Regions from separate parts of the Variovorax xiamenensis genome, predicted to be linked through region 2. Evidence: predicted binding sites of a transcription regulator. Region 2 holds the regulator's gene; each other region holds the start of a gene.

Region 1 (7,455 bases), 290 kb from region 2:
TCTTGCCCGCCAGCTCGGCCACGCTCTTCACGGGGCTGTCCTTGGCGACGATGAATTCGTCGAGCACGTACTTCGCGTTGCTCGGGTTGGTGCAGAAGATCTTGAACAGGCCGGGCTGCGCGATCTCGCCGATGGCGAGGTTGGCCGAGCCGGTGCCGTTGGCGCTGCCGTCGCAGCGGCCGGCGAGCATGCCTTCCATCACCTGCTGCGCGCCGGCGAACTTCAGCGGCTCGACTTCGAGGCCGGCCTCCCTGAAGTAGCCCTTGTCGACCGCCGCGAAGAACGGCAGGCCGGCGGCCACCGGCCAGAAGCCGATGCGCAGCTTCGTCGCCGCGCCCTGCGCGCGCACGATGGCGGGCGCGGCCAGCACGGCCAGCCCAGCGGCGCCGGCCTGCAGCAACCGGCGTCTTTGGCGTGCGGCGGAAGAGTCTTGTTGAATGCTCATCGGAACTCCTGATCAGTTGGAACTCGGGGTGGCCAGGCTCGCGACGTAGGCGCGCCAGCCGCCGTGATGGGTCACGTCCTGCGCGCCGGCCAGTGCATGGCCCTCGCAGATGAAGCCCTTCACCCAGCTGCCGTCGGCCAGCTCGACGCTGCCCAGCCCCAGCGGAGCCGGGATGAGCGCGAGAAAGCTGCCGACCTGGGCGAGCGGCACGGCCCACACCTCCAGCGCGATGGCGGCACCGCCTTCGTCTGCCCCGACGGCCACGCGCCGCAGCCCGGGCTTGGGGGGCACCGTGCCCGGCAATGCATGCAGCCGGTAGAAGGGCGAAGTCGTTGTGGCACGCAGCAGCGTCGCGCCGCGCTCGGTGAGCTGGCCGTTGAGCGGCATGCCCGAGAGATGCGCGCCGACCACCGCGATGGGCAGCAGGCCGGCGCCCGGCGCGGCGAGCCCCGGAATGGCGCGCGGCGCGGGCAGCGGCTGGCCGGTCGCGCCCTGCGCGAGACCGGTCGCGTGGTGATAGCGCTGGCCCAGCTCGGCCAGCGCGAGATCGCTGCCGCAGGGGCCGATCAGCGTGATGCCGAAAGGCAGGCCATCCGCGCGCAGGCTGCTGGGCACAGAGAGCGCGGCGTAGTCGAGCAGGTTGACGAAGTTGGTGTACGCGCCGAGGTTGCGGTTGAGCACCACGGGGTCGGCGCGCATCTGCTCGCGGGTGTAGTGCGTGGGCGCGGTGGGCACGAGCAGCACGTCGATGGCGCGCCACATCGGCTCGACCTTCTGCGCGATGGCGCGCAGGCGGGCCTGGGCCTCGAACACGTCGGCGGCGTCGTAGTCGCGGCCGCTCGCGAGGATGCCGCGCACGGGCTCGATCACGTCGCCTTCGTGCGCGTCGAAGAACTCGCGCACGGCGGCGTAGCGCTCGGCGACCAGCGCGCTTTCGTAGAGCATCGCGGCGGCTTCGGCGAGCGGCGCGTAGGCGATGGTGACGGGCGTGCCGCCCATGGCGAGCAGCCGCGCGACCGCGTCGCCGAATGCCTGTTCGGCGGCAGCGTCGCCGAAGAAGCTCAGCCTGTCGGGCACGCCGAAGCGGAAGCGCGCGGGCAGCGGCTCGCGGCGCAGGTCGATGTCTCTCGAATACGGGTCGCGCGCGTCGTGGCCCGCGGCGGCGAGCAGCACGTCGACCGCGGTGGCGACGGTGCGCGCGAAGATGGAGACGCAGTCGGCGCTCTGCGCGGCAGGCACCACGCCGAAGGCGCTCAGCAGGCCGCGCGAAGGCTTGATGCCGACGATGTTGTTGAGCCCGGCGGGCACGCGGCCCGAGCCGGCGGTGTCGGTGCCGAGGGCGAAGTCGGCCTCGCCCGTGGCCACCACGTAGGCCGATCCCGAGCTGGAGCCGCCCGACACGTAGCGCGCGTCGAAGGCATTGGGCACCTCGCCATAAGGAGAGCGGGTGCCGTTCAGGCCGCAGGCGAACTGGTCGAGGTTGGTCTTGCCGGCCAGCGATGCACCGGCTTCGAGCAGGCGCTGCACCACGGCTGCGTGCACCTCGGGCAGGCGCTCGAAGGCCGGGCAGGCGGCGGTGGTGGGCACGCCGGCCACGTCGATGTTGTCCTTGACCGCGAAGCGCAGCCCGGCGAGCGGCAGGGCGAAACCCAGCGCCTCGCCGGCCTTCGCATGCGCCAGCGGCGATGCGAACCTGGCGATCCAGGCGGCTTCGGGCGATCCGCTTTTCGGGTTTTCTTCATGCACCATCTTCAGGCATCCAAACATGTGTACAAGTTGAGATGCAAGCGGCATGCCAACGGCGACGCGAGGTCGCGCTGGTCAGGAATGACGGAGGGAATTCACTTCCGCCCCTCTGGATATGAGAGGGGTGGAACCGGGCAGGTCAGCTCTTCCTGGCGTCGCGGTAGAGCTTTTCGACCTTCGGCAGGTTCGCTTCCAGCTTGGCGATGCGGTCCGGCCCGCTCGGGTGCGTCGAGAGGAAGTTCAGGCCGCCCTGGTTCTTCGACGCCGTGGCCATCTTCTTCCACAGCGACACCGACGCCTGCGGGTCGTAGCCCGCGCGCGCCGCGAGTTCGAGCCCCACGAGGTCGGCCTCGGTCTCGTCGCCGCGGCTGAACTTGAGCGTGATGAGTTGCGTGCCGGCGCGCGCGGCGAGGTCGCCGACCTGCCCCCATCCGAGCAGCTGCGCACCGATGGAGAGCGCCGCGCCGGTGCCCGCGCTCTTGGCCATGCGGGCGCGGGCGTGCTCACGCAGCGCATGGGCCATCTCGTGGCCCATCACCATCGCGACCTCGTCGTCCGTGAGCTTGAGCTGCTCGAGAATGCCGGTGAAGAAGGCGATCTTGCCGCCGGGCATGCAGAAGGCGTTGATCTGCTTGCTGCCGATCAGGTTGACCTCCCACTTCCAGTCGCGGGCGCGCGAGTTCCACGGCGTCGCGAAGGGAATGAGCCGCTTGGCGATCGCGCGAAGGCGCTGCAGCTGCGGATTGCTCTCGCCCGCGAGCGCGCCCTTGGCGCGTGCCTGCTCGAGCAGCTGGCCGTACTGCTGCACGCCGGCCGCCTCGATCTGGTCCGCCGGCACCAGGTTGCGCGCCACCGAGGCCCTGCCCACGTCGACCTGCGCCAGGGCCGGCCTTGCAAGGGCAGCACTGGCCGCGCCGGCCGCCGCCAGCAGGAAGGCACGCCTGGGGTTCCAGCCGGAAGCGGCGGACGGGATGGAAGCGGGGAGATCGCATCGTGTGCACATAGGAGCGGGATCATAGGAACAAATGAAGACAAGAAGGCCGGGAACCCGGGGCGTCGCTCATGGACAATCCGGGGCACATGTCCGCCTCGCCCGCAGAAACCCCCACGCCCCCCTCTCCGCCCTGGCGCGACGCGCTGAAGGTCTACCTGGAACCCGCCACCCTGCGCATGCTGGCGCTGGGCTTCTCGGCGGGGCTGCCGCTGCTGCTGGTGCTGGGCACGCTGAGCTTCCGGCTGCGCGAGGCGGGCATCGACCGCACCACCATCGGCTACCTGAGCTGGGTCGGGCTGGCCTACGGCTTCAAGTGGGTCTGGGCACCTCTGGTCGACCGGCTGCCGCTGCCGCCGCTCACCACGCTGCTGGGGCGCCGCCGCGGCTGGCTGCTGCTGGCGCAGTGCATGGTCATCGCCGGACTGGCGGGCATGGCGGTGAACGACCCGCGCCACGGGCTTACGCCGCTGGTCTGGTGTGCGCTGCTGGTGGCCTTCGGCTCGGCCACGCAGGACATCGCGCTCGATGCCTTCCGCATCGAATCGGCAGAGGCGCGCAAGCAGGCAGCGCTGGCAGCGGCCTACCAGACGGGCTACCGGCTCGCGATGATCTGGGCCGGTGCCGGCGTGCTGTGGGTCGCGGCCTGGGCCGAGGTGGCGCCCGCCGTGGCAGCCACGGGCGCCGCCGCCTACCAGAACGGCGCCTGGAAGACGGCCTACCTGGTCATGGCGGCCTCGATGGCCGTCGGCGTGGTCACGGTGCTGCTGTCGCCCGAGCCGGTGCCGGGCGCCCTGCCCAAGGCCCGCAGCGCCGCCGAATGGCTGCGCAACGTGCTGGTCGAGCCTTTCGCCGATTTCATCCGCCGCTACAAGTGGCAGGCGGTGCTGATCCTTTCGCTCATTGCCATCTACCGCATCAGCGACGTGGTGATGGGCATCATGGCCAACCCTTTCTACGTGGACATGGGCTTCACCAAGGACCAGGTGGCCTCGGTCAGCAAGATCTACGGCGTGATCATGACGCTGGTGGGCGCCTTCGTCGGCGGCGTGCTCTCGATGCGACTGGGCGTGATGCGCGTGCTGATGCTGGGCGCGGTGCTCAGCGCCGCCAGCAACCTGCTCTTCGCGTGGCTGGCCACGCGCGGGCACGACCTGACGGCGCTGATCGCGGTGGTCTCGGCCGACAACCTCGCTGGCGGCATCGCCTCGGCGGCCTTCATCGCCTACCTGTCGAGCCTCACGAACATCAGCTATTCGGCCACGCAGTACGCCCTGTTCAGCTCGCTGATGCTGCTGCTGCCGAAGTTCCTGGCCGGCTATTCGGGCGCCTTCGTCGACGCCTACGGCTACAGCAGCTTCTTCGTCGGCACCGCGCTGCTGGGCGCGCCGGTGCTGGTGCTGGTGGCGCTGGCCTCGCGGCTGACGACCACAAGCCCCCAGGGCCGTCAATAGGGGTCTACAGGGCCTGCGCCTTATAGGAAACGGCCGACGCTGCACGGGCCGCGCAACTGGTAGGCTGTACCGGTATACATTCGTTTCCTTCGAAATTTCTTTCAATCTCCTTTCCTCGCCGGCGCGCCCTTTCCGTTCTGCTTGCCTTCCCCGCGCGCCCATCGTCCGCCTGACCGACAGCCCAACACCTACAAGATCGTGCCGTCCCGAATTTCTCCTCTTCAAATAAGTGCCTACACGGCCACCTGCGCCGTCGGTGTCGGCAAGGAAGTGCTGGCCGACGCGCTCGCGCAGTCGCGCAGCGGGCTGCGCGCCAACGACTTCGGCGACGCGCCGCTGCCCACCTGGATCGGCCGCGTCGACGGGGTCGAGGAGGTCCGGCTCCCCGAATCGCTCGCGCAGTGGGACTGCCGCAACAACCGGCTGGCCTGGATGGGCCTGCAGGCCGACGGCTTCCTCGAGGCCGTGGCCGCGGCGCGCGAGAAGTACGGCGCCTCGCGCATCGCGCTGGTGCTGGGCACCTCCACCGCCAGCATCGGCGAGACCGAACTGGCCTACACCCAGCTCGACGCGCAGGGCATGTTCCCGCCCGACCAGCGCCGCGCCGCGGTGCACACGCCGCATTCGCTGGCCATGTTCGCGCAGCAGCTGCTGGGCATCAGTGGCCCGAGCGAGACCATCTCCACCGCCTGCTCGTCGAGCGCCAAGGTGTTCGCCTCGGCCGAGCGGCTCATTCGCCTGGGCCTGGCCGACGCGGCGGTGGTCGGCGGGGCCGACACGCTGTGCGGCAGCGTGCTCTTCGGCTTCAACTCGCTCGAACTGGTGTCGAGCGAGCCGTGCCGGCCTTTCGATGCCGCGCGCAAGGGCATCAGCCTTGGCGAGGCCGCGGGCTTCGCGCTGGTCGAGCGCGTGCAGACCGGCGCCGATGCCGCGCCGCTGCTCCTGCTGGGCTACGGCGAGGCCAGCGACGCGCACCACATGTCGACGCCGCACCCCGAGGGCCTGGGCGCCGAGCGCGCACTCGACGAGGCACTGGCGCGCGCCGGCCTCACGCCCGACGCCATCGACTACATCAACATGCACGGCACCGCGAGCCAGAAGAACGACGAGGTCGAGGGCGCGCTGGTGGCGCGCCGCTTCCCGGCACGCACGCACGCCAGCTCGACCAAGGGCTTCATGGGCCACACGCTGGGCGCGGCGGGCATCGTCGAAGCCGTCATCAGCCTGCTGGCGATCGAGCGCGGCCTGATGCCGGGCACCGTCAACACCCACACGCTGGACGAAGGCTTCGGCCCGCAGATCCGGCTCGAGCCCGCGCGCGGCGAAGTGCGCTACGCCCTCAGCAATTCCTTTGGCTTCGGCGGCAACAACTGCTCGCTCGTTTTCGGCAAGGCGGCATGAACGACATGAACCAGGCCGCACCCAAGCCCCCCACCCTCTACATCGAAGGCCCTGCCTTCTGGACGCCCACCCTGCCCGGCTGGGACGCCGCGCGCGCCGCCTTCCGCGGCGAAGGCACGCTGACCGATCCGCCCGCCAAGCGGCCCTCGCCGCAGGTGCTGGCGCCGGCCGAGCGCCGCCGCGCGCCCGACACCGTGGCGCTGGCGCTCGAGGTGGCCGCCGCCGCCCTCGCCGGCTCCGGCCGCAACGCGGCCGACGTGCCTTGCGTGTTCACGTCGGCGCACGGCGACCTGTCGATCAACGACTACATGTGCAGCACGCTCGCGAGCGATCCGAAGGGACTGTCGCCCACCAAGTTCCACAACTCGGTGCACAACGCGGCCGTGGGCTACTGGACCATCGGCACGGGCTGCATGGCGGCCAGCAACGCGGTCTCTGCCTACGAGCACAGCTTCGCGTCGGGCCTGCTCGAAGCTGCCGTGCAATCCGCCTGCGACCAGGAACCGGTGCTGCTGGTGGGCTACGACGCCCCCACCGTGGGCGCGCTGACTTCCGTCACCGACAGCCGAGGCCTGCTCGCGGTGGCGCTGGTGATCGCCAGCGAGCCGAGCGAGCGCACCGTCGCGGCGCTCGACTGGTCGCTGGTCAGCGAAGGCGGCACGGCTCCTGTGGCCACGCAGCCGCGCTCCGAAGCCGCGAAGTCGCTGGCCGAGATCAACCCCATGGCCCAGTCGCTGGGTCTCTTCGAATCCCTGGCACATCTCGATGACGGCAATGGCGACGGCGCGGGCATGCCGGTCGACCTGCCACTTTCCGCGTCCCTGTCGCTGCGGCTGCAGTTGCGGCCGCTCGCGCGGGGCTGAGCCCACGGCCACTGCAACCGGCGCTATGCTTTTCGCAGCATGGCCGGTTGACAGGGGTTGCCGAGGTTTACCCAACTTTACGGAGCGTTCAAGCCCGCTTGCTCCCGGTGGACGACCATGAAGCGCATGAGCACCCCCCAACTCCTGATGATCGAAGACGACGCCCGCCTGGCGCAGATGGTGGGCGAGTACCTGACGCAGTCGGGCTTCGCGTTCAACCATGCCGGCGACGGCGCCGCAGGGCTCGAGCAGCTGCAGCAGCACGCGCCCGACCTGGTGATCCTCGACCTGATGCTGCCGGACACCGACGGGCTCGAAGTCTGCCGCCGCATCCGCGCGCTGCCCGGACCGCTGTCGAAAGTGTCGGTACTGATGCTGACGGCCAAGGGCGACCCCATGGACCGCATCATCGGCCTGGAGATCGGTGCCGACGACTACCTGCCCAAGCCCTTCGAGCCGCGCGAGCTGCTGGCGCGCATCCGCGCCGTGCTGCGCCGCCGCGCCGAGAGCGTCACCGAGGCCGAGGCTTCGTCGGTGATGCGCTTCGGCACGCTG
Region 2 (7,455 bases):
CACGTGGGCCACGGCCGCCAGGCCGCGCTCGGCGACGCCATCTGCAACCTGCGCGCCTCGCAGGGCGAGAGCGTCTGGCGCGAGTACTACTACAACGACGCCGGCGTGCAGATCCAGACGCTGGCCAACAGCACGCAGCTGCGCGCGCGCGGCTTCAAGCCCGGCGACGCCGAGTGGCCCAGCGGCGAGAAGGCGCCTGCATACAACGGCGACTACATCGCCGACATCGCGGCCGACTTCAAGGCGAAGAAGACCGTCAAGTCGGAAGACCGCGAAGTCACCGCCAGCGGCGACATCGAGGACATCGACGCCATCCGCGAGTTCGCCGTGGCCTACCTGCGCCGCGAGCAGGACCTGGACCTGCAGGCCTTCCGCGTGCGTTTCGACCAGTACTACCTGGAGTCCAGCCTCTACACCAGCGGCCGTGTCGAGGACGCAGTGCGCAAGCTCGTGGCCGCCGGCAAGACCTACGAGCAGGACGGCGCGCTGTGGCTGAAGTCGACCGACTACGGCGACGACAAGGACCGCGTGATGAAGAAGCAGGACGGCACGTACACGTATTTCGTGCCCGACGTCGCGTATCACATCGCCAAGTGGGAGCGCGGCTTCCACAAGGTCATCAACATCCAGGGCACCGACCACCACGGCACCATCGCCCGAGTGCGCGCCGGCCTGCAGGCGGTCGGCGAGGGCATCCCCGAGGGCTACCCCGACTACGTGCTGCACACCATGGTGCGCGTGATGAAGGGCGGCGAGGAGGTCAAGATCAGCAAGCGCGCCGGCAGCTACGTCACGCTGCGCGACCTGATCGAGTGGACCAGCACCGACGCGGTGCGCTTCTTCCTGCTGAGCCGCAAGCCCGACACCGAGTACACCTTCGACGTCGACCTCGCGGTGACGAAGAACAACGACAACCCGGTCTACTACGTGCAGTACGCGCATGCGCGCATCTGCTCGGTGCTGGCCGGCTGGGGCGGCGACGCCGCCGCGCTCAAGGACGCCGACCTGTCGCCGCTGGAGAGCCCGGCCGCCCAGGCGCTGATGCTGCTGCTGGCCAAGTACCCGGCCATGCTGACCGCCGCGTCGAAGGACTTCGCCCCGCACGACGTCACCTTCTACCTGCGTGAACTGGCAGCCAGCTACCACAGCTACTACGACGCCGAGCGCATCCTGGTCGACGACGAAAAGGTCAAGCTGGCCCGCCTGGCGCTGGTCGCCGCGACCGCGCAGGTGCTGCACAATGGCCTCGCGATTCTCGGCGTCAGTGCGCCGAGCAAGATGTGAACTCCCTCACCATGAAGAAGACAAGAAGTCAACGCGGCAACATCGTCATCGGCCTGATCATCGGGCTGGTGCTCGGCCTGGGCGTCGCGCTGGGCATCGCGGTCTACGTGACCAAGGTGCCGATCCCGTTCGTGACCAAGACGCAGCGCGGCGGCGCCGAGCAGGACGAGGCCGAGGCCCGCAAGAACCGCGACTGGGACCCGAACGCGCCGCTGGCCGGCAAGGCGGGTGCTCCCAAGCCGGCCGCGCCGGCTGCCCCGACCGGTCCGGTCAACCCCGTCACCGGCGAGCCGGCCACCGGCAACACCGCCGCGGCCCCAGCCACCGCTTCGCCCAACACTGCGCCCCCGGTGCCTGTGGTGGTGGCGCCCAAGCCGCGCACCGCGCCGGTGCCGGCCGAGGCCAACGCCCTGCCGTCGTCGAACGATCCGCTGGGCGACCTGGCCCGGGCCCGATCGGGCAGCGTCTCCGGCTCCGGCAGCACGACCACCGCGTCGGCCGCGCCGAGCAGCAGCAGCGGCAACGCAGGCAGCAGCTCCGGCCCCGATCCGTTCATGTATTTCGTGCAGGCCGGCGCCTTCCGCACCACCGAGGACGCCGAGGCGCAGCGCGCCAAGCTGTCGCTGATGGGCGTCGAGGCCAAGGTCACCGAGCGCGAGCAGGCGGGTCGCACCGTCTACCGCGTGCGCGCCGGCCCCTTCAACAAGAAGGACGACGCCGACCGCCTGAAGGAACGGCTGGACGGCGGCGGCATGGATTCGGCGCTGGTCCGCGTGCAGCGCTGATCCGGCGGGCAGCCGACACGAATAGCCCCTAAGCTTCGCCGCGCGGCGTTTGCCGCCACCATTCATCGCCTCGGGCGCGCCAGTTGAACAGGGGAGTGGAACTCCCCGCGGCGCGCCGGCTCAGTCTGCCGTACCAACTGGAGAACCCTTTCAATGAAACGTCGTGACTTTTCGCTGGCCGCCACTTCGCTCGGGCTGATGTCCCTGGGTGTCACCACGGCCCATGCCCAGGCGCGTGTGCCCAAGGCCGGTTCCGAGTACCTGGTGCTCGACAAGCGCGTTCCCGTCGACGCGCCCGCCGGCAAGGTCGAGGTGGTCGAGTTCTTCTCGTACAACTGCCCGCACTGCAACGACTTCGAGCCGACGCTGGAAGCCTGGCTCAAGACGGTGCCCAAGGAAGTCGCCTTCCGCCGCATTCCCGTTCCATTCGTGGGCAACGACGTCGAGGCCAAGCAGCGCCTGTACTACACGCTCGAAGCCATGGGCAAGGTCGACGAGTTCCAGCCCAAGGTGTTCAACGCGATCCACGCGCAGCGCCAGAACGTGAACGGCGACGCCAACATCATTGCCTGGGCCACCGCCAACGGCCTGGACGCCACCAAGTTCAAGGAAACCTTCACCTCGTTCGGCGTGGCCAGCAAGGCCAAGCGCGCCTCGCAGATGACCGATGCCTACAAGGTGGCCGGCGTGCCGGCGATGGCCGTGGCCGGGCGCTGGTACGTGGATGGCGAGACCGCCGGCAACATGACCAAAGTACTTCAGGTCGTGAACTATCTGATCGGCGAGGCGAAGAAGGGCTGAGCCCGGAAAACCCGAGCCGTGCCGCGCTGTTGCGCGGTGTTTCTGGTAGAAAGCCAGAAGGAAAGTCAAGCCCGCTTCGGCGGGCTTTTTCATCTGTGCGTGCGGGGCAGAAGCACTCAGCCGCATACAATGCTCAGCAAGTTTCGTGCCTCTATGACATTGCACTCCTACCCCACCACCCCCTTCCTGCGTCGCATCGGCCGCCTGGCCGCCGGCGCGCTGCTGCTGGCAGGCCTGGCCTCGGGAGCCGTGGCCGAGACCGCCGACCGCTCCAAGCCGATGAACATCGAGTCGGACTCGATGCGCTACGACGACCTGAAGCAGACCAGCGTGTTCACCGGCAACGTTTTGGTGACAAAGGGCACGATCATCATCCGCGGCGCGCGGCTGGATGTGCGCCAGGACGCCGAGGGCTACCAGTACGGCGTGGTCACCGCGGCACCGGGCAAGCGGGCCTACTACAAGCAGAAGCGCAATGCGCCCGACGAGTGGATCGAGGGCGAGTCGGAAGTCATCGAGTACGACAGCCGCGCCGACAACGTCAAGTTCATCCGCAACGCGACCATGCGCCGGCTGCTGGGCGCCACCCCGAACGACGAGAGCCAGGGCGCGCTGATCGTCTACGACCAGAGCAATGACACCTACACCGTCAACGGTTCCACCGTGCCGCCGAACACCGCCGTGAACGCCTCGGCCCCGGGCGGACGCGTCAGGACCATCCTCACCCCCAAGGCCGCCACCGCCCCGGCTGCCGGCGCCTCGGCCCCGGCCGGTGCGAAGGCACCGCCGCCGGCTCCCACCCCGGCGCCCGGCAAGGGCCTGCGCCAGAGCACCACGCTCGGCAGTGACCAGGGAGACACGCGCAAGTGATCGAATCCGCAGGAACGCAGGACGCCAACGGCGCACCGGGCAGCCGCCTGGTCGCGCGCGGCCTGAAGAAGAGCTACGGCAGCCGCACGGTCGTCAAGGACGTCTCGCTCGACGTGCAGAAGGGCGAAGTCGTCGGGCTGCTCGGGCCGAACGGCGCCGGCAAGACCACCTCGTTCTACATGATCGTGGGCCTGGTGCGCGCCGACGCCGGCGACATCACCATCGACGGCGAGCCGATCGCCCACATGCCGATCCACCGCCGCGCCCGCATGGGCCTGAGCTACCTGCCGCAGGAAGCCTCGATCTTCCGCAAGCTCACGGTCGAGGAAAACGTGCGCGCCGTGCTCGAGCTCCAGAGCGAGCCCGACGCGAACGGCAAGATGGTGGCCCTGTCGAAGGAGCACATCGAGGAGCGCCTGACCGACCTGCTGGCCGACCTGCGCGTCGACCACCTGCGCGATTCGCCTGCGCTGGCGCTGTCGGGCGGCGAGCGCCGCCGCGTCGAGATCGCGCGCGCGCTGGCCACGCAGCCGCGCTTCATCCTGCTGGACGAGCCCTTCGCCGGCATCGACCCCATCGCGGTGATCGAGATCCAGCGGATCATCAGCTTCCTGAAGGAGCGCGGCATCGGCGTGCTCATCACCGACCACAACGTGCGCGAGACGCTGGGCATCTGCGACCACGCCTTCATCATCAGCGACGGGCACGTGCTGGCACAAGGCACGCCTTCGGAGATCGTCGACAACGCCGAGGTACGCAGGGTGTACCTGGGCGAGCACTTCCGCATGTAAGGGGCGGGGGCGGTTTCCACCATGAAGCAAGGGCTGTCCCTTCGCGTTTCGCAGCATCTGGCACTCACGCCGCAGCTGCAGCAGTCGATCAGGCTGCTCCAACTCTCCACGCTCGAGCTGAGCCAGGAGGTGGAGCAGATGCTCGACGAGAACCCCTTTCTCGAGCGCACCGCCGAGGAAGCCGTGCGCGAGGAATTCGGGCTCGAGACGGCGGACGCTCCGATCCCGCGCGACGACGGCGGTGACGGTGGCGAGGGCGGCGAAAGCGACTTCGCGCCCACGGCGCCCGGCCCGGCCGCCACGACCTCTTCCGAAACCAGCTCCACCGCGGCCGCCGACTCCGACGGCCCCGCCGCCGAAATCGCCGAGCGCGAGCCCGACTGGGAAGGCGATGGCACCGTCGACATGGCGCCCGACGACAGCGAATGGGGCGGCGACGCCCCGGCGCGCCAGAACAACGCCGGCGACGACGATCGCGCCGATGCCACCGAGCTCGCGCGCAGCCAGGAGTCGCTGCAGTCCTTCCTGCACCGCCAGGCGCTGAGCCTGCGGCTGAGCGAGAACGACAGCGCCGCGCTGCGCTTTCTCATCGAATCGCTCAACGACGACGGCTACCTCGAAGACTCGCTGCCCGCGCTCGCCTCGGGCCTGGCCGGCGACGACAACGACCAGTTCGACGACCTCGTGCACCACTTCCAGGTGGCGCTCGGCCTGCTGCAGAGCCTGGAGCCCGCCGGTGTCGGCGCGCGCGACCTGGGCGAATGCCTGAGCATCCAGCTGCGCGCCATGGCCAGCGACGACGAGACCGAGGAAGAAGAGCAGGTCCGCAAGACCGCCATCGCCATCTGCAAGCAGCCGATGGAGCTGCTCGCGCGCCGCGACTTCAAGCGCCTTGCCACGCTCACCCGCAGCAACGAGGAGCTGGTGCGCTCGGCGCTGCAGGTCATCGCGCGGCTGGAGCCCAAGCCGGGCCGCAGCTTCGTCGACGTCGAGCGCAACATCATCATTCCCGACGTGATCGTCACCAAGACGGGGCGCGGCACGAACGTGAAGTTCCGCGTCATGCTCAACCCCGAGGTCATGCCGCGCCTGCGCGTGCACGACATCTACGCCGGCGCGCTCAAGTCGCACAAGGGCGAGGGCAGCCAGGCGCTGTCGCAGCGGCTGCAGGAGGCGCGCTGGTTCATCAAGAACATCCAGCAGCGCTTCGACACCATCCTGCGCGTGAGCAACGCCATCGTCGAGCGGCAGAAGAGCTACTTCGTGCACGGCGAGCTGGCCATGCGTCCGCTGGTGCTGCGCGAGATCGCCGACGAGCTGGGCCTGCACGAATCGACCATCTCGCGCGTGACCACCGCCAAGTACATGGCCACGCCCTTCGGCACGGTCGAGCTCAAGTACTTCTTCGGCTCGGCGCTGGGCACCGAGACCGGCGGCAACGCATCGAGCACCGCGGTGCGCGCGCTCATCAAGCAGTTCGTCGGCTCCGAGAGCGTGAAGAAGCCGCTGTCGGACAGCCAGATCTCCGAGATGCTGAAGGAGCAGGGCATCGAGTGCGCGCGCCGCACCGTCGCCAAGTACCGCGAGGCGCTGCGCATCGCGCCCGCCAATCTTCGCAAGGCCCTGTAGAAAGACACCGCCGATGAACCGAGGCCTGATGTCGCGCTGTGGGCATTGGGTCTTCGCCATGGTGGCGGTGCTGCTGCTCGCAGGCTGCGCCACGCTGCCCGACGAGGCACCGCGCACACCCACCAAGGCCATGGCCGTCTCGGCCGACACCGCGCTCGGCAAGATCGCGCTGGCTTCCCAGCCCGACCCCGACCTCAGCGGTTTCCGCCTGATGCCCGGCGGCGACTTCGCCTTCGACACCCGCATCCAGCTGGCCCGCCGCGCGCAGCGCACGCTCGACGTGCAGTACTACCAGATCGAGAACGACGAGACCGGCCGCTACCTGCTGCGCACCCTGCGCGACGCCGCCCAGCGCGGCGTGCGCGTGCGGCTGCTGATGGACGACCTCTACACCTCCGGCGAAGACGAGCTGCTGCTCGGCCTCGCCGCCACGCCCAACGTGGAGCTGCGGCTGTTCAACCCCTTTCCGGCCGGGCGCGGCAGCCTGCTGAAGCGCTTCACCGCCTCGCTCTTCGACTTCAGCCGCGTCAATCGCCGCATGCACAACAAGCTCTTCATCGCCGACGGCGCGATGGCGGTGGCTGGCGGGCGCAACATCGGCAACCAGTACTTCAGGCGCACCGCGGGCGAGAACTTCATCGACCTCGACACCTTCGTCACCGGCGCGCTCATCCCGCGCCTGGGCAGCCTCTTCGACCAGTACTGGAACAGCGTCTACGTGCGGCCGATCCAGTCGGTGGCCGGCAGCAGTCTCTCGCGCGAGGAGCTGCAGAAGCGCTTCGAGCTCGCCACCGGCCCCGACACCACGCCGCCGCCGCCGAAGCCCGCGCCCAACGACCTGCTCGGCTACAGCCCGATGGCGGAAGACCTCGACGCCGGCAAGCTCGGCCTGATCTGGACCACCGCCGAGGCGTATGCCGATTCGCCCGAGCGCGTGATCGGCAAGACAGCTTCCTACGGCGGCGTGCCGCTGCTCGACGTGGACAGCGTGCGCTACAACGTGGTCGAGCAGATGCGCCGCGCCCGCTCCGAGGTGACCATCGTCTCGCCCTACCTGATCCCCGGCGCCTCGGGGCTGGAGGTGATGCGCGAGATCCGCGGGCGCAACGTGAAGATCAGCGTGGTCACCAACTCGCTGGCCGCCACCGACGAGCCGCTGGTGCACACCGCCTACCGCCGCTACCGCCCCGACATGCTGAAGCTGGGCGCCGACCTCTACGAGCTGAGCACCACGCGCACGCGCAGCAGCGTGCGGCTGGGCCTCTTCGGCACCTCGGTGGGCCGGCTGCATGCCA
Region 3 (7,455 bases), 910 kb from region 2:
TACGGCACTAGCAAAGGCCGGCCAATACTTCGCCAACAAGGCATCGGGGCAAGCCTACGATCCCGTTCAGTATTCGTGCCAGCGAAACTTTGCGCTGCTCTCAACCGACGGCTATTGGAACAGCGGCTACGGCACCGATCTGGACGGCAACAATGTCGGTCAACAGGATGGTTTCGAGGCGCGGCCAATGCGCGATGGAGCCAATATCGTCGTCACTACGGTTACGCCCTACACGTTGAGCGCCACTCGCAACGAATTTTCGCCGCGAACAAGGACAGGCACCGCAAAGCGTACTGTCTCCAACGCAAGCAAAGACAAAAATAAGTCGAACGCAAAGACTTGCCCATCGGCATATACCGTGACGACGCGAAATCAAACTGCGACTGTCACGCAAACAGAGATTACAACCTCACCGCAATCTGGGGTTGGCACCTACACTGGGACGACGACTGTTACAGATGGCGGGGCACCATCCGCCCCCAGCTACAGCACCCATACCTATTCCAATTGGGTCTACGTTCCCCCGCCGTCGACAGTGACCAGCGAAAGCACAGGCACTTTCGGTGACTCAGGCGGATCTTCTGCACCGACCTGCCAAAGCACAGCAGGTACTGGTCTGGACGTTCCCTCCGCAGTCACTGCACCGAGCAGTTGGTCAGGCTGGACTACAGGTACGAAAACCTATTCGGCGGCCACTGAAGGCACACCTGTAGCGGGAACGCCTAGCTCGACAACCTCCAGCGTCAACGGCACGCCGAACACGTTGGCGGACGTCGCGCAGTACTACTACGCCACCGACCTGCGCACCAGCACGCTCGGCAACTGCACGTCGGGAAGCTCCGGCCAGAGCCTGAATGTCTGCGACAACATTTTGAGGAGCACCGATAGCGACTCGGCAACGTGGCAGCACATGAACACGTTCACGATCGGTCTCGGTGTCAGCGGAACGCTGACCTATGACAGGAACTATCTCACGCAGACTTCCGGCTCGTATGTCGACCTGAAGAGCGGTGCGGTCAAGTGGCCTGCTCCTGGCGGATACGACACCGATAGCGGCAGCGGCGGCGATGCAACCAACGTCGATGACCTTTGGCACGCGGCCGTCAATGGCCGGGGACGCTACTACTCGGCGTTGAATGCAGGTCTACTCGCTGAAGCGATTCAAGGGGTGGTGACTGAGGTCCAGAAGATTCCGGGCGCCGCCGCAGCTGCTGCAACCAGCTCCGTCGATCTGGTCGCCGGCGAAAGCAACCAGGTCTACAGGGCGAGCTACACCTCGGGCTCCTGGACCGGTGACCTGCAGGCCTTCCCGCTGAACGGCACGACAGGTGCAATTGGAAGCACTGCAATTTGGTCTGCCAGCAGGATCCTGGGAGCGGCAGCTCCCTCGTCACGGAGCATCTACTTCAAGGGAGCGTCCGGCCTGCAGGCATTCACCTATGCGAACCTCAGCAGCGCGCAACAGGCCTACTTCGACAACATTTGCAGCAAGACCGGGGCGCCGACGCAATGCAGTTCGCTGTCGAGCGACGACAAGGCGATTGCCAACACTGGCGCCAATCTCGTGAACTATCTGCGCGGCGTGAGAACCTTCGAGTCCTCGAGCCCCAGAACGGGTGGCGGCACCGCGGTGGCCGCGCTCTATCGCAATCGGGAGACCATCCTGGGCGACATCATCAATGGCGCGCCGGTCCGCGTTGGCAAGCCGCCGTTCGCCTACGCCGACACCGGATACGCCGACTTCGTGACCACAAAAGCCACGCGCAAGCCTGTGGTGTATGTCGGGGCCAACGACGGCATGCTGCATGCGTTCTCTGCCGACAGCAGCGATGGAGGTACCGAGCTTTGGGCTTACGTGCCGACCGCCGTCATGCCCAACCTCTTCAAACTGGCCAACACCGACTATGCGTCCCGCCATCAGTACTACGTGGACGGCCCGCCCATCATGGCGGACATCAAGGTGGGCTCCACATGGAAGACCATCCTCGTGGGCGGTCTCGGCAATGGGGGCGCTGGCTACTACGCACTCGACATCACGAACCCGTTGAGCCCACAAGTACTTTGGGAGTTCACGGCTGCCGACATGGGTATGACCTATGGCAATCCGGTTATCGGCAAGAAGGCCGATGGCACCTGGGTGGTTGCATTTACCTCGGGCTACAACAACACGTCAGGTGATGGCAAGGGACACCTGTATGTAGTGAATGCGAATACTGGGGCCCAGTTGCTCGATATTTCGACCACCGCGGGCAGCTCGGATACGCCTAGTGGATTGGCAAAGATCAATGCGTGGATCGAAAGCCGCGCGGATAACACGATCAAGCGAATCTACGGCGGCGATCTTCAAGGGAACCTGTGGCGCTTCGATATTGACAATCTCTATCTGCCCAATCAAGGCGCGTTGCAGTTGGCCAAGTTCCAGATCAACACATCCACGCCTCAGCCGATCACGATCAAGCCGGAAATGGTCCTGATCTCGCAAAAGCCCGTTGTCGTGGTCTCTACGGGGCGCTACCTCGGCACCAGCGATATCGGCGACACGACCCAGCAGACGGTCTATGCGGTGAAGGACCAGCTTACAGCCACTGGATGGGGCGATGTCCGTGCGGACACGACCAACTTTGTGAAACAGACACTGACACTCAACGGCTCTGCGGCAGCCGCTACGACCGCATCGATCACGAACAATCCGGTCGACTGGAGTACCAAGGGTGGCTGGTGGTTCGATCTGCCGCATTCGAAGGAGCGAGTCGCCACCAACATGACCATGCTGGGCGAAACGCTTGTAGTCGGCTCGGCCATCCCGACGGGCGATGCCTGTGCCTCCGGCGGCTCATCATGGCTTTACAACGTCAACGTGACCAATGGCGGCCAGATCGGTGACGGCCCTGTAGGTACCCAGTGGAGTTCGACGTCGATGATTGCGGGCATGACGCTTGTGCGAGATGCAAACGGGAACATCCGGAACCTGATCCAGAACACGGATGGCAGCATTACGCAAAAGCAGATCGATAGCGCATCTACTGGCTTGGGTAGCGCGCGCAGAACGTCTTGGCGTGAACTGGTGGACTAATGATGTGCAGGTGGCCGGAAGTTCATGCTTTCGGCCGTTAGGTCTATTTCTTGTTTGCGTAATTGCTTCTATTGCACTGCATGTTTTTTTGCTCGAAGTGCCTGCCAACTCGTCTCGTGCCGAGAAAAAAGATGCCATTCGTGTGCGAATCAATACACGCACGCAACAACCTCCACGGCATGCATTTACCGTAGCGCCAACCCAAGAACTGGCAAGGTCGACATCAATCGATGTCATAGCCGACACCATCGACTCAGCGACTCCTGCCAGAAGAGATACGAAAAAAGCCCTGAAATCGGGAGTCAACGAGACCTCATCTCGCCTGCCCCGCCGGTCTTCAGATGGCAAGCTTTTCGAAGAGTACATTCCTCGTACTCACCTTACGATTGCACCAATTGCTCTCACCCCCGTAGTTCTCGAGTCGCCGGCTGGGGAATTAGCAGATGAATCACATATTGGCGTTCTGCTGCTCTATATTGACGAAACGGGTAAGGTACATGACGTTGTTGCTCAAGAACCACTACTCCCTGTCGCCTTTGAAAAAGCGGCACGCGCCGCTTTCATGACGGCAATATTTTCGCCCGGTGAATTTCTAGGCCGCCCTGTCAAATCTAGCTTACGGGTCGAAGTTGTTTTTTCGAGAGCGAAACAATAGTTCGCCAATTGAGCAAAATGGAACACGGCATACAAAAAACCTCCTGCCGCGCCTCAATCGATGCGTCTACGGGCTTCCAAGTTATCAACCGCCAAGCCTCCTTAGTAGTACTGCATTTTTGAGTCGCTCGCTCTTAAAAAATTTTCAACGGCCGAGGCAAATCATTTTTTCGCAACAGGAAAAAAACCCTCTACATGCAAAAACCCAAGAGGTTTCCCATTTTTGCCATCCAATAGCACGACCCAGTCATTTGCATGCCGCGAGACCAATGGAAGCCATCGCAATTCGGCTTCCGGCACCTTTGTCAAATCGATTGCAATTGAAATATCACTTGCTCGCGCCGGTTGATAATTGAATAGAGCAGACATTGGCTGCGCATACTCCATCACTTTAGACAGGCCCATATCATACGACTGCCAACGGCTTGGCCTTTGACTGAGCTCTATTCCAGCCATCGACATATCCATGCTCTCGAGCAGGTCGCTATTTCTTTGAGAAAGCTTGATCCCAATTAGCTGCACAGCCGAAAAAGAAAGTGGCCTTGTCCAATCAGGAGCCTCTTTTAATTCCGGCTCATAAATATCTGCTCGGCTGATTACGCGGAATCTATCCACCTCGTATACCAAGGCTACTGGCCGGGCTTCTGCCAAGCTATACAAGCCGTACAGCAGTGCTGCAAACTGAACAACTGCTACTACGCTCAGATCCAAAGCCAATTCCTTCTTTGACTTCAATGGACTGAATAGCACCAATGTCAACATTGGTCCACAAACGACATCCACTGATATAAGAATCCACAATAGATCGCGCCCTCCCGCCAACTCGCCGTACGGATGGGGATACCATAAGCGTAGCACCAGCAGGGTAGCCAGACTTGCTATCAACACGCTTCCAATCAGATGGAAGCCGCTAGCTTTCAGTGCATATGGCAGTCGTTTGGAAATATCTCTCATGGCAACAAAAGCAAAGCCCGTGACCAGCATACTGGCCACGGGCTTTAATGAATGAGACTAGCTAAGTGTATTGCCGAAAATCAGCGGCAGTCAGCAGGAGCATACTTCGGCAGAAGGGTCGCGCCATTTGTCGCGCCGTTGATAGCCGTCTTGCCATTTGCATAGCAGGTCCAAACCAGGGTAGCCCCTGGGATCGTACCTGCAACAAGCACATTGCCATTCGAAGACGGCCACAGTTGAAGGGTATTGCCCGTAGCATTGGCGTTGTAGGTGACCGTAATCAGCCCGTTTGCGGTAGTACCAATGACGGTGTTCACGCTCTTGGCATTAACGCCACCATTCAACGAACAAGTACCTGCGGCAGAGCAGAAGGTCGTGCTAGCGCCGTCCGTGGGAATGCCCTTGAAGAGACCACCGTCCGCATCGGCGACACCGTTAGAAGCATTGTCAGCAACAACGACCTTCAGGCCAGAAGCCAAGACCAGACCTTCGGAGACACGTGCGCGCACCGTGTAGTCCTGATAAGCCGGCAGCGCCACAGCAGCCAAGATACCAATGATCGCCACGACGATCATCAATTCGATGAGGGTGAAACCCTTTTGCACGGAACGTGCGATGGAACGACGGTTCATTAACTAACTCCAGGTAGGTTGGTTGTTACGCCCGGGAACCTGCCCGGAGCGAAGTACCTTCCGCAGCATCTGTGCCACCCGTCTCCAAGGCCTCCCTCCGACCGAACACGTCACCTCTACCCACTTTGGCGTTACACGATGTGACAGAAACCGCCCGAAGATGCTACACGCGGTGACAAATTTGTCATGCCAATGCGTCACCGACTGTCAGAAGGTCAGGACACCGCCCGCCTTCAACCAGCGGATATCCCGCTGCGCCAGCCCCGCCACCTGCTCGACTGCCAGCGCCTCGATCTGGCTCATGATCTCGTCGGTTTCGGCGGGCTTGGTGTGGGTGATGTAGATCGGGTACTGCTCGCCCGCCCCGATGTGCGCCAGCTCGTCGGCCAACACGGCAGGCGATAGGTGCAGGCTGCGCTCGGCCAGCGCCTGCTCGCGGCTGCTGAAGGCGGTTTCAATGACCAGCATCGCCACGTCGAGTTCGTTCACGCGCTCCCAGAAGGACGCATTGCGCTCGGTGTCCCCGCTGAACACCCAGTGGGCGCCGCCTTCCGCCCGCCGCACGGCGAAGCCGCATGCAGGCACGGTATGGACCGCAGGCAGCACCTCCACCACCTTGGGCTCGCGGCTGCCCAGCGGCAGCTGCTGTCCCACCGCGATGTCGTGAAAGCTCACGAAGGGCGCTTCGGGGCTGGGAATGCTCTCGAAATCCGGCCAGATGATGTTGTTGAACACATGTACCCGCAGCGCATCGATGGTGGCGCTCAGCGCATGCACGCGCAGCGGCCTGGTGCGGCGGCCGCCGATGGCGTCGAGCATCAGGGGGAGCGCTGCGATGTGGTCGAGGTGGCTGTGCGTGAGCACGACGTCGTCGATGCGGACCATCTCATCGAGCGTGAGATCTCCGACACCGGTGCCCGCATCGACGAGCAGATCCGTGTCGACCAGAAACGAGGTGGTGCGGCAGTCTTTGGCGATGGCGCCCGAGCAACCCAGCACACGAACCTGCATTGTGAAAGACCCCTTTGTATGTGTCTGTCGTCATTTGGTCTCGAACCGGGTCGCGCCATCCCAGTTCGGGTCTTGCGGTCGCAACGCCATCGAGGCTAAACGCTGGGCGTAGAGCTGGTAAAGGACTTTTTTCGCATCCGCGGCGAGCAGGGGCGCGAGCAAGTTTCGGCCCATGGCCCAGTCCTGGCGGCGGTACGCTGCCAGCACTTCGCTCCAGCGTTCGAGCAGTTGCTGGGTCTGTGCCAACGCTTCGGGCGTGCTCGCGGTCAGGGGCGTAAAAACGGCAACGGCTTGTGCCTTTCCCTTGACTCGCACGCTGTCGAGTTCCTGCCAGACGAAGCCGGGTGCGAGTTCGCGCGTGGCGCCGCTCGCGACCACCTCTACACCGTAATGGCCACTCAAGCCTTCGAGGCGTGACGCGAGGTTGACCGCGTCGCCGACCACGGTATAGCTGCGGCGCGCGGTCGATCCCATGTCGCCCACGCTCATCACGCCGCTGTTGATGCCGATACCGACGCTGATCTCGGGCCGCCCGCTGGCGCGATGGATGCGGTTGATGTCGTGCACGGCATCGGCCATGTCGAGCGCGGCCCGTACTGCGTGCGCGGCGTGATCGGGCGTGTCGATGGGCGCGCCCCAGAAGGCCATGACGCAGTCGCCCATGTACTTGTCGACGGTGCCGCGGTGCGCGCTGATGACGTTGGTGAGCCGGCTGAAGACCGTGTTGAGAAAAGCCTGCAGCTCGGCCGGCGCCATCTGCTCCGACAGGCGCGTGAAGTCGCGCATGTCGCAGAACATCACGGTCATGGGCTTGCTCTCGGCGCGCATGCTGTAGCGGCCGGGGTGCTCCATCATCTCGTTGACGAGCTGGGGCGGCACGTAGGTGCCGAAGAGCCGAACCAGGCCGCGCCGCGTGCGCGACTCGACGAAGTATCCCCAGCTCATGTTGAACGCGAATGCGAGGGCCGCCATCGCCAGCACCGACGCGAGCGGCAGCACGAGGCTGTAGCCCACGTACAGCCAGGCGTTCAAGCCGATCAGCGCCGCGATTGCCCCCGCGGCCAGCAGCATGGCGCGCGGCGCGGACAGCAGCGACATCCCGAAGGCCAGCAGGAGCCCGGCCGCGGCGAT
Region 4 (7,455 bases), 1.5 Mb from region 2:
GCACCGAGCGCGCCTCGCCGTCACGGGCACGTTGGTCGACGCCCTCAATCCGCGGGCTGCCAGCCGGCGAACGCGCAGCGGACGAGCCGCTCGACGAGGAAGAAGCGGAGCCGCCGCCCGAAGCCCTGGTGCCCTGCACGACCGTGACGTTGCCGCCTTCCATGATCTTGCAGCCCTTCTGCTGCGCGACCGTCGCGTTGTTCGTGTACTCGTTGCCGCAACGCCAGACGCGCTCCTGCGCGAGCGCCGGCAACGCGATCAGTGAACCGGCCAGAAAGATGAGGGAAGCTGTCTTCATGTGTATCGGTGGAGAGCGGCGACAAAGGCGCATTTTCGTGCAATTCGACGGCGAAAGTGACCAGATGTTCCACCCCAAAGAAAAAGGACGGCCCAGCCGTCCTTCCATAACCCATCAGGCTTACATCAGGCCCTGCCCCCTTCGGGAGATACCGCGGAACCGGCTCAGCCGGGCCGCAGGTATCGCCCCCGGAAGGGGGTTGGCGCAGCGACACGAAGTGCGCGAAGCCTGGGGGCGAACCAATTACAACGAGTAGTACATGTCGAACTCGACCGGATGGGTCGCCATGCGGAAGCGCGTGACTTCCTGCATCTTCAGGTCGATGTACGCGTCGATGTAGGAATCAGTGAACACGCCGCCCTTGGTCAGGAACGCACGGTCCTTGTCCAGGTTTTCCAGGGCCTGGTCCAGGCTGTGGCAGACGGTCGGGATCAGCGCGTCTTCTTCCGGCGGCAGGTGGTACAGGTCCTTGCTGGCGGCTTCGCCCGGATGGATCTTGTTTTCCACGCCGTCCAGGCCGGCCATCAGCAGCGCGGCGAAGCCCAGGTACGGGTTCATCAGCGGATCGGGGAAGCGTGCTTCGACGCGACGGCCCTTCGGGTTGGGCACGAACGGGATGCGGATCGAGGCCGAGCGGTTCTTGGCCGAGTAGGCCAGCTTCACCGGGGCTTCGAAGCCGGGGACCAGGCGCTTGTAGCTGTTGGTGCCGGGGTTCGTGATGGCGTTCAGGGCACGTGCGTGCTTGATGATGCCGCCGATGTAGTGCAGGGCGAAGTCCGAGAGGCCCGCATAGCCGTCGCCGGCGAACAGGTTCTTGCCGTCCTTCCAGACCGACTGGTGCACGTGCATGCCGGAGCCGTTGTCGCCGACGATGGGCTTGGGCATGAAGGTGGCGGTCTTGCCGTAGGCGTGGGCCACGTTGTGGATCACGTACTTCTGCAGCTGGACCCAGTCGGCGCGCTGCACCAGCGTGCTGAACTTGGTGCCGATCTCGAGCTGGCCGGCGTTGGCCACTTCATGGTGATGCACTTCGACCGGAATGCCCAGCGATTCGAGCACCAGGCACATTTCCGAGCGCATGTCCTGGAAGCTGTCGACCGGGGGAACCGGGAAGTAGCCGCCCTTGACAGCGGGACGGTGGCCGGAGTTGCCGTGCTCGAACTCCTTGTCGGTGTTCCACGAGGCTTCTTCGGACTCGATCTTCACGAAGCAGCCCGACATGTCGTTCTTCCAGCGCACGCCGTCGAACACGAAGAATTCGGGTTCCGGACCGAAGTAGGCGGTGTCGCCCAGGCCCGATGCCTTCATGTAGGCCTCGGCGCGCTTGGCGAGCGAACGCGGATCGCGCTCGTAGGCCTTGCCGTCGGCGGGGTCGATCACGTCGCAGGTCAGGATCATCGTCGTCTCTTCGAAGAACGGATCGATGTTGGCGGTGTTCGGGTCGGGCATGAGCTGCATGTCCGAAGCTTCGATCCCCTTCCAGCCGGCGATGGACGAGCCGTCGAATGCGTGGCCCGAGGTGAATTTGTCTTCATCGAAAGCCGAGACCGGCACGGTCACGTGCTGCTCTTTGCCGCGGGTATCGGTGAAGCGGAAGTCGACGAACTTGACCTCGTTTTCCTTGACGAGCTTGAGTACATCGGCGACGGTCTTTGCCATCAGTTTCTCCTGAGTTGGATGGTGGTTAGGAATACAGGGACGTGGGATGCAGTTTCTGTGCCATTGTCACCTCACCGGATGAGGCTTCGATGGCCGCCTCGAAACCCAAATGGAGGCGAAATATCACCATTTTGGTGCAATGACTTTTATCGCACCAATTCGGTGCCAAGCTTGGCGTCAAAAGTGTGCAGGCCCGAGATCAGCTGGGCGTAGGCGGCATCGAGCCGCTCGGCGTTGCCCTTGACGCCCAGCTCGATGTGGCGGCCGTACGTGGGGTGGTCGACGCTGGGCAGGCTGAACACCTTGATGCCGGCATGGGTGGCCTCGATGGCTTCCATGAGCGGCGTCAGCGTCGCTTCCATGGCACCGAAAACGATCACGGACTTCTCGGCGACCGCGTTGCTGGCGAAAAGCCCGGCGTAGCGGCCGTCGAGCACCGATTCGATCATCGGCCAGGCCATGACGGGGAAGCCCGGCACGAAGTGCACGTCGCCCACGCTGAAGCCGGGGATCTTGTTGTACGGGTTGTAGATGAGCGTGGCGCCCTCGGGAAACACGCCCATGTTGAGCCGGTGCACGTTGTCGGACCGGTCGGGCTCGTAGGGCAGGCCCTGCTCGCGCGCGGTGTCCTGCATGCGCTCGCGGATCAGCAGCTCGGCCTCGGGGTGCAACGCCAGCGGCACGCCCAGCGCCTTCGCGGCGCACTGGCGGGTGTGGTCGTCGGGCGTGGCGCCGATGCCGCCGGTCGAGAAGACGATGTCGCCGCCGGCAAAGGCGCGCTGCAGCGCCGCCGTGATGCGCGCGGGCTCGTCGCCCACGTATTCGGCCCAGCCCAGCTGCAGGCCGCGGGTGGCGAGCAGTTCGATGAACTTGGCCATGTGCTTGTCGGCACGCTTGCCGGAGAGGATCTCGTCGCCGACGACGATGAGACCGAATGCGCGAGTCATGGAGAACCCCATTGGGAAAGAGCGGCCTTGCTGGCCTCGTCGGCCTCGATGGCAGGGGTGCCGCCGTTGGCCGAAGCCTCCGCGGCCGCGCGCCGGGCGCGAAGCTGCGCGAGCGCGTCGAGGCAGTAGTGGGCGAACCAGAGAGCCGAGAAGGCGAAAACCAGTGTGTAGATCCAGATGGCGATCGGCACCAGCACGAAGAAGGCGGCAGCGAACAGCAGGCCCGAGGCCCAGACGATGCTGGGCGCGGCCCCCAGGTATCCGCACAGCACGCCGATGCACAGCAGCGGCACCCGGTGGGCGCGGATCAGCGCGGCGCGCTCCTCGGGGCTGGCATGCTCGGCCAGCGCGTCGAAGCTCATCACGCGGTAAGTGAGCCACCCCCAGATCAGCGGCGGCAATATCAGCACCAGCGGCGGAATGAGCCACAGCGGCATCGACACCACCAGCGCGATCACCGCCAGCACGGTCGCGCCGAGCGAACGCGCCACGCTGCCCAGGAACGAAGCGCCCTTCTTCTGCTCGAGCCCCGGAAAACGCCGATCGCCCACCAGCTTGGTCAGCGCGGGCGCCATGAAGCCGGCCACGATCAGCAGGCAGATCACCACGATCACCGGCGTGGCCGCGAAGACCACGACCAGCGAGGCCAGCACGGAGGTGACGTCACCGGAGAAAAGGCGGCCGATCCAGGCCCAGAAGCTCGACAGGAGCGGCCAGGCGTCGAGCGCGCCGCGCGTCCAGGCCACCGCGGCGTCCCAGTAGAAGTAGCCGAGCGCCGCGGCCAGCACGATCATGAGCCCCAGCGGAAGCAGCGACAGCACGATCACGCGCGGCAGCATGCAATAGGCGACCGCGCGCCAGAAGGAGTCGAGGAGCAGGCGCATGAGTCAGCGAGGATAACGCCTCGGGCGCGCCTTTCAGGGCCCGGAGCCCCTCAACCGCGCCCGACCATTCGCTTCAGCCCGAGCCATTGCTGGGCCCAGAAACCGCGGCCGTAGTCGCGCACGCGGCCGTCGGCGCGGGGCTCGACCTGGTCGCGGATGCCGGTCGGGTCGTAGCGGTTCTCGAAGTTGGCTGTGCCGAAGAGCATGTCCCACCACGGCAGCAGCACGCCGAAGTTATGGCCGCCGAGCGTGCTGGCGCCGTTCGATTCGTGACCCAGCCCGATGCTGTGGTGCAGCCGGTGGAAGCGCGGGCTGATCCACAGCCGCTCGCCGATGGCGCCGAAGCTCACCCTCAGGTTGGCGTGCTGCAGGCTCTCGCTGAGCTGGGTGAAGGCGACGAAGGCGATGAACTGCCCGGGCGCCACGCCGATGAGCTGCGCCACGATGACGATCAGCGTGTCGTGGATGATGTCGTCGAGCAGGTGGTTGCGGTCGTCGCTCCACATCGTCATCTGCCGCTGCGAGTGGTGCAGCGAATGCAGCCCCCACCACCAGTTGAACTGGTGCTGGCCGCGGTGGATCCAGTAGCCCACGAAGTCGAGCACCACGAGGTACATGGCGAAGGCCACCCACGGAATGTCGGTCACGCCGGGCCACACCTCGTCGAGGTGGAAGGTGCCCCACCCCGCCGTGCGCAGCGCGCCCAGGGCGTCGTCGAAGAAGGGCTGGAGCGTGAAGAAGAGCGCCAGCCGGAACAGTCCGAGCCGGTGGATCAGCGTGTAGAGCACGTCGATGCGGATCGCGTGGCGGTCGACCACCGGCTCCACCGAGCGCCAGCGCTGCAGCGGCCCGATGACGGCCAGCAGCACCAGGATCTGGATCACGCCGACCAGCAGCCAGCCGGTGGCGTCGAAGGCGTCCTCGGTCCAGCCGCCCAGCCCCACGGCGTAGACCAGCGGCTGCACGACGGTCTCGAAGAACCAGCCCTGCATGGCGGAAAAGGCGTCTGTCAGCCAGTCGATCACGATCAGGAAACTCGTCGTTCAGGGGTGGGAGGCGATCCAGGCCTTGAAGTCCGGATGCTGGCGCAGCGTGCGGAAGCAGAAGCCCTTGGCCTTCAGGCCGACGATCAGCGGTTCGAGGTTGGCCGGGGCCCACGGATCCTTGCGCGACCAGATGCCCAGGTGCGCGAGCAGGATGTCGCCGGGGCGGATGGTGTCCAGCGCCTGCGTCAGCAGCTTCGCGTTGCTGAATTTCTCGCTCGGCAGCTCGTCGCCGAGGAAACCGGCAGGTGCCCAGCCCACGTACTTGTAGCCGCAGCCCTCGGCGGCGGCCAGCAGCGCGGGCGAGGTCTTGCCGCCCGGCGCGCGGTACAGCGGCAACGGCTTCTTGCCGGTGACTGCCGCCAGCCGGTCGGAGGCCTTCTTGATGTTGGCACAGTACTCGGCCGCGCTCCAGGTCGATTCCTTGCCGTTCTGCGGGCCGGCCGAGGGCTTGATGCGGAAGCTGGGCGGCGTGCCCTTCACGTCGGCGCGCCAGTAGGAGTGGTCGTAGGTGTGCGAGCCGAATTCGTTGCCCTCGGCCGCCCTCGCCTTCCACCAGGGCGCCCAGTGGTCGTCGAGGCTGTCGCCGTCGGTCTGGGTGCGCTCGGCGGCGGCGAAGAAGGTGACGCGCACGTCCTGCCGCTTGAGCACGTCGGCCACCAGCGGGGCGATGCCCATGTGGCCGGTGTCGAAGGTCAGGTAGACGGGCTTCTCGCAGGCGGTCGGCTCTTGCGCCGCCCAGGCGCCGGGCGCGAGCGCCGCAGCCAGGACGACCATCGAGACCGCGGCGGCGACCCCGGCGCGCCTAGATGCGCTTCGCATGGTCCAGGGTCCACACGCCGTGCGGCGAGCGGCCGACATTGACCTGGCGCACGACCTTGTTGCTGGCCAGGTCGACCACGCTGAGCTTCTTGGCCCAGCGCGAGGTCACGTAGAGCGTCTTGCCGTCGGCGGAGACGTCCATGCAGTCGGGGCCGCCCGGCACCGGGTAGGTCGCGACCACCTTCAGCGTCGCCAGGTCGATGCGGCTGATGGTGTTGGCCACGCGGTTGCTCACGAAAACGCTCTTGCCGTCGCCGGCCGAGCGGAAGGCGTGGGCGCCCTTGCCCGTGGGGATCTTGCCGACCAGCTTCGGCTCGGCACCGGCCACGTCGAACACCTGCACGCCATCGCTGCCGGTCAGGCCCACGAGCAGCGTCTTGTCGTTGTGCACGCCGAAGATGTCGGCCGGCATGGTGCCGGTGGCCACACGCCACTTGATGGTCTGCGTGGGCAGGTCGACGGCGATCATCTCGTCGCTGTCCTGCATGGTCACGTAGGCGATGGTGCTGGTGTTGTCGATCCAGATGTGGCTGGGCGTCTTGCCGCTGGCGATGCGCTTGGCCAGCTTCAGGTCCTTGCCGTCCCAGCGGTAGACGTCCACGTGGTTCAGGCGGTTGCCGGCCGTCACGAACCACTTCATGTCGCGCGAGAACTGCAGCTGGTACGGATCGATGATGCCGTAGACCACGCGCTGCACTTCCGCCGTGCGGGGGTTCAGGAAGGTCAGGGAGTCGCCCGCCGAATTGGCCACGATGACCGACTTCTCGTCGGGCGTCATGTAGATGTGGTGCGGCTCCTTGCCGGTGGGAATGCGCAGCTTTTCCGACCAGTCGACGGGATTGATCACGCTCACGTTCGCATCCAGCGAGTTGAGCACGAAGATCGGGGGCGGCTCGGCTGCCGTGGCGGCGGCCGGATACATCGCGAGAGCCGTCAGGCAGGAAAACAGGAAGGCCGTGACGCGGCGGCCGTTCGGTCGGGCAGAAAGTCGCAAGGGAAGGTTCCGGGAGAGAGTTCGGAATGTTAACGGCCGGCCCTTAAGACTGGCTGACCGGGACTGTGCCCTTTCCCCCGCTTTTCCCTTCTATTTCGGCGCTTTCGCCGGTTTGGCGGGCTTGGCCGGCGCGCGCAGGGCCGCGACTTCGTCGGCGGTCAGCCAGCGCCACTGCCCCGGCGCCAGGTCGGCGGGCAGCGCCAGGTCGCCGATGCGCGAGCGGTGCAGCCCCTCCACTCTGTTACCAACCGCCGCCAGCATGCGCTTGACCTGGTGGTACTTGCCCTCGGTGAGGGTGAGCCGCAGGTGCAGCGGGCTGTCCGATTCGCAGGCGGCGGCGCGCACCGGCTTCGGGTCGTCATCGAGCACCACGCCGGCCAGCAGCTTCGCGATCTGGGCCTCGTCCACCGGGTGCCTGGCCGTCACTTCGTAGACCTTGGGCACGTGGTGCTTCGGCGAGCCCATCTTGTGGATGAACTGCCCGTCGTCGGTCAGCAGCAGCAGGCCGGTGGTGTCCTGGTCGAGCCGGCCGATGGCCTGCACGCCCTGCACCGCGCCCTTGTTGGGCCGCAGGCGCAGCGGCGACGGCAGCAGCGTGTAGATGCTCGGGTAGGTCGAGGGCTTCTGCGAGCACTCGGTGCCGGCGGGCTTGTGCAGCATCAGGTAGGCCTTCTCGTGGTACTCCCACGGGGTGCCCTGCACCGTGTATTGAAGGCCCTCGGGGTCGATGTCGGCGAACGGATCGTCCACCACCTCGCCGCCGATGCTCACGTGGCCTTGCTGGACCAGCCCCGCGCACACGCGGCGC

The links. Region 2 encodes sigma-54, which starts transcription at its own class of promoters, with help from an activator protein. Its sites were predicted from a motif close to TGGCANGNAANCTGCTTT; they were not measured.
Region 1: atzF (allophanate hydrolase) is a predicted target of sigma-54. The motif match lies at 2,226-2,243, and genes of this name have one in related genera.
Region 3: SFB74_RS32425 (pilin) is a predicted target of sigma-54. The motif match lies at 5,373-5,390, and genes of this name have one in related genera.
Region 4: glnA (type I glutamate--ammonia ligase) is a predicted target of sigma-54. The motif match lies at 2,003-2,020, and genes of this name have one in related genera.

What each region holds. Positions count from the first base shown of each region.
Region 1 is NZ_CP139038.1:453,785-461,239, reverse strand. Features, by position in the region: gene SFB74_RS01965 (ABC transporter substrate-binding protein) at 1-445, opposite strand, end outside; gene atzF (allophanate hydrolase) at 458-2,194, opposite strand; gene SFB74_RS01955 (M48 family metallopeptidase) at 2,331-3,194, opposite strand; gene SFB74_RS01950 (AmpG family muropeptide MFS transporter) at 3,254-4,636, shown strand; gene SFB74_RS01945 (beta-ketoacyl-[acyl-carrier-protein] synthase family protein) at 4,835-6,037, shown strand; gene SFB74_RS01940 (beta-ketoacyl synthase chain length factor) at 6,034-6,900, shown strand; gene SFB74_RS01935 (response regulator) at 7,018-7,455, shown strand, end outside.
Region 2 is NZ_CP139038.1:746,461-753,915, forward strand. Features, by position in the region: gene argS (arginine--tRNA ligase) at 1-1,284, shown strand, start outside; gene SFB74_RS03260 (SPOR domain-containing protein) at 1,296-2,069, shown strand; gene SFB74_RS03265 (thiol:disulfide interchange protein DsbA/DsbL) at 2,223-2,870, shown strand; gene lptA (lipopolysaccharide transport periplasmic protein LptA) at 3,024-3,740, shown strand; gene lptB (LPS export ABC transporter ATP-binding protein) at 3,737-4,531, shown strand; gene rpoN (RNA polymerase factor sigma-54) at 4,553-6,160, shown strand; gene SFB74_RS03285 (phospholipase D family protein) at 6,174-7,455, shown strand, end outside.
Region 3 is NZ_CP139038.1:7,034,198-7,041,652, forward strand. Features, by position in the region: gene SFB74_RS32410 (pilus assembly protein) at 1-3,073, shown strand, start outside; gene SFB74_RS32415 (hypothetical protein) at 3,057-3,728, shown strand; gene tfpZ (TfpX/TfpZ family type IV pilin accessory protein) at 3,890-4,711, opposite strand; gene SFB74_RS32425 (pilin) at 4,762-5,313, opposite strand; gene SFB74_RS32430 (3',5'-cyclic-nucleotide phosphodiesterase) at 5,521-6,324, opposite strand; gene SFB74_RS32435 (CHASE2 domain-containing protein) at 6,355-7,455, opposite strand, start outside.
Region 4 is NZ_CP139038.1:2,289,163-2,296,617, reverse strand. Features, by position in the region: gene SFB74_RS10120 (hypothetical protein) at 1-298, opposite strand, end outside; gene glnA (type I glutamate--ammonia ligase) at 542-1,957, opposite strand; gene SFB74_RS10110 (competence/damage-inducible protein A) at 2,104-2,904, opposite strand; gene SFB74_RS10105 (EI24 domain-containing protein) at 2,901-3,788, opposite strand; gene SFB74_RS10100 (sterol desaturase family protein) at 3,839-4,813, opposite strand; gene SFB74_RS10095 (polysaccharide deacetylase family protein) at 4,832-5,653, opposite strand; gene SFB74_RS10090 (YncE family protein) at 5,637-6,647, opposite strand; gene SFB74_RS10085 (pseudouridine synthase) at 6,738-7,455, opposite strand, start outside.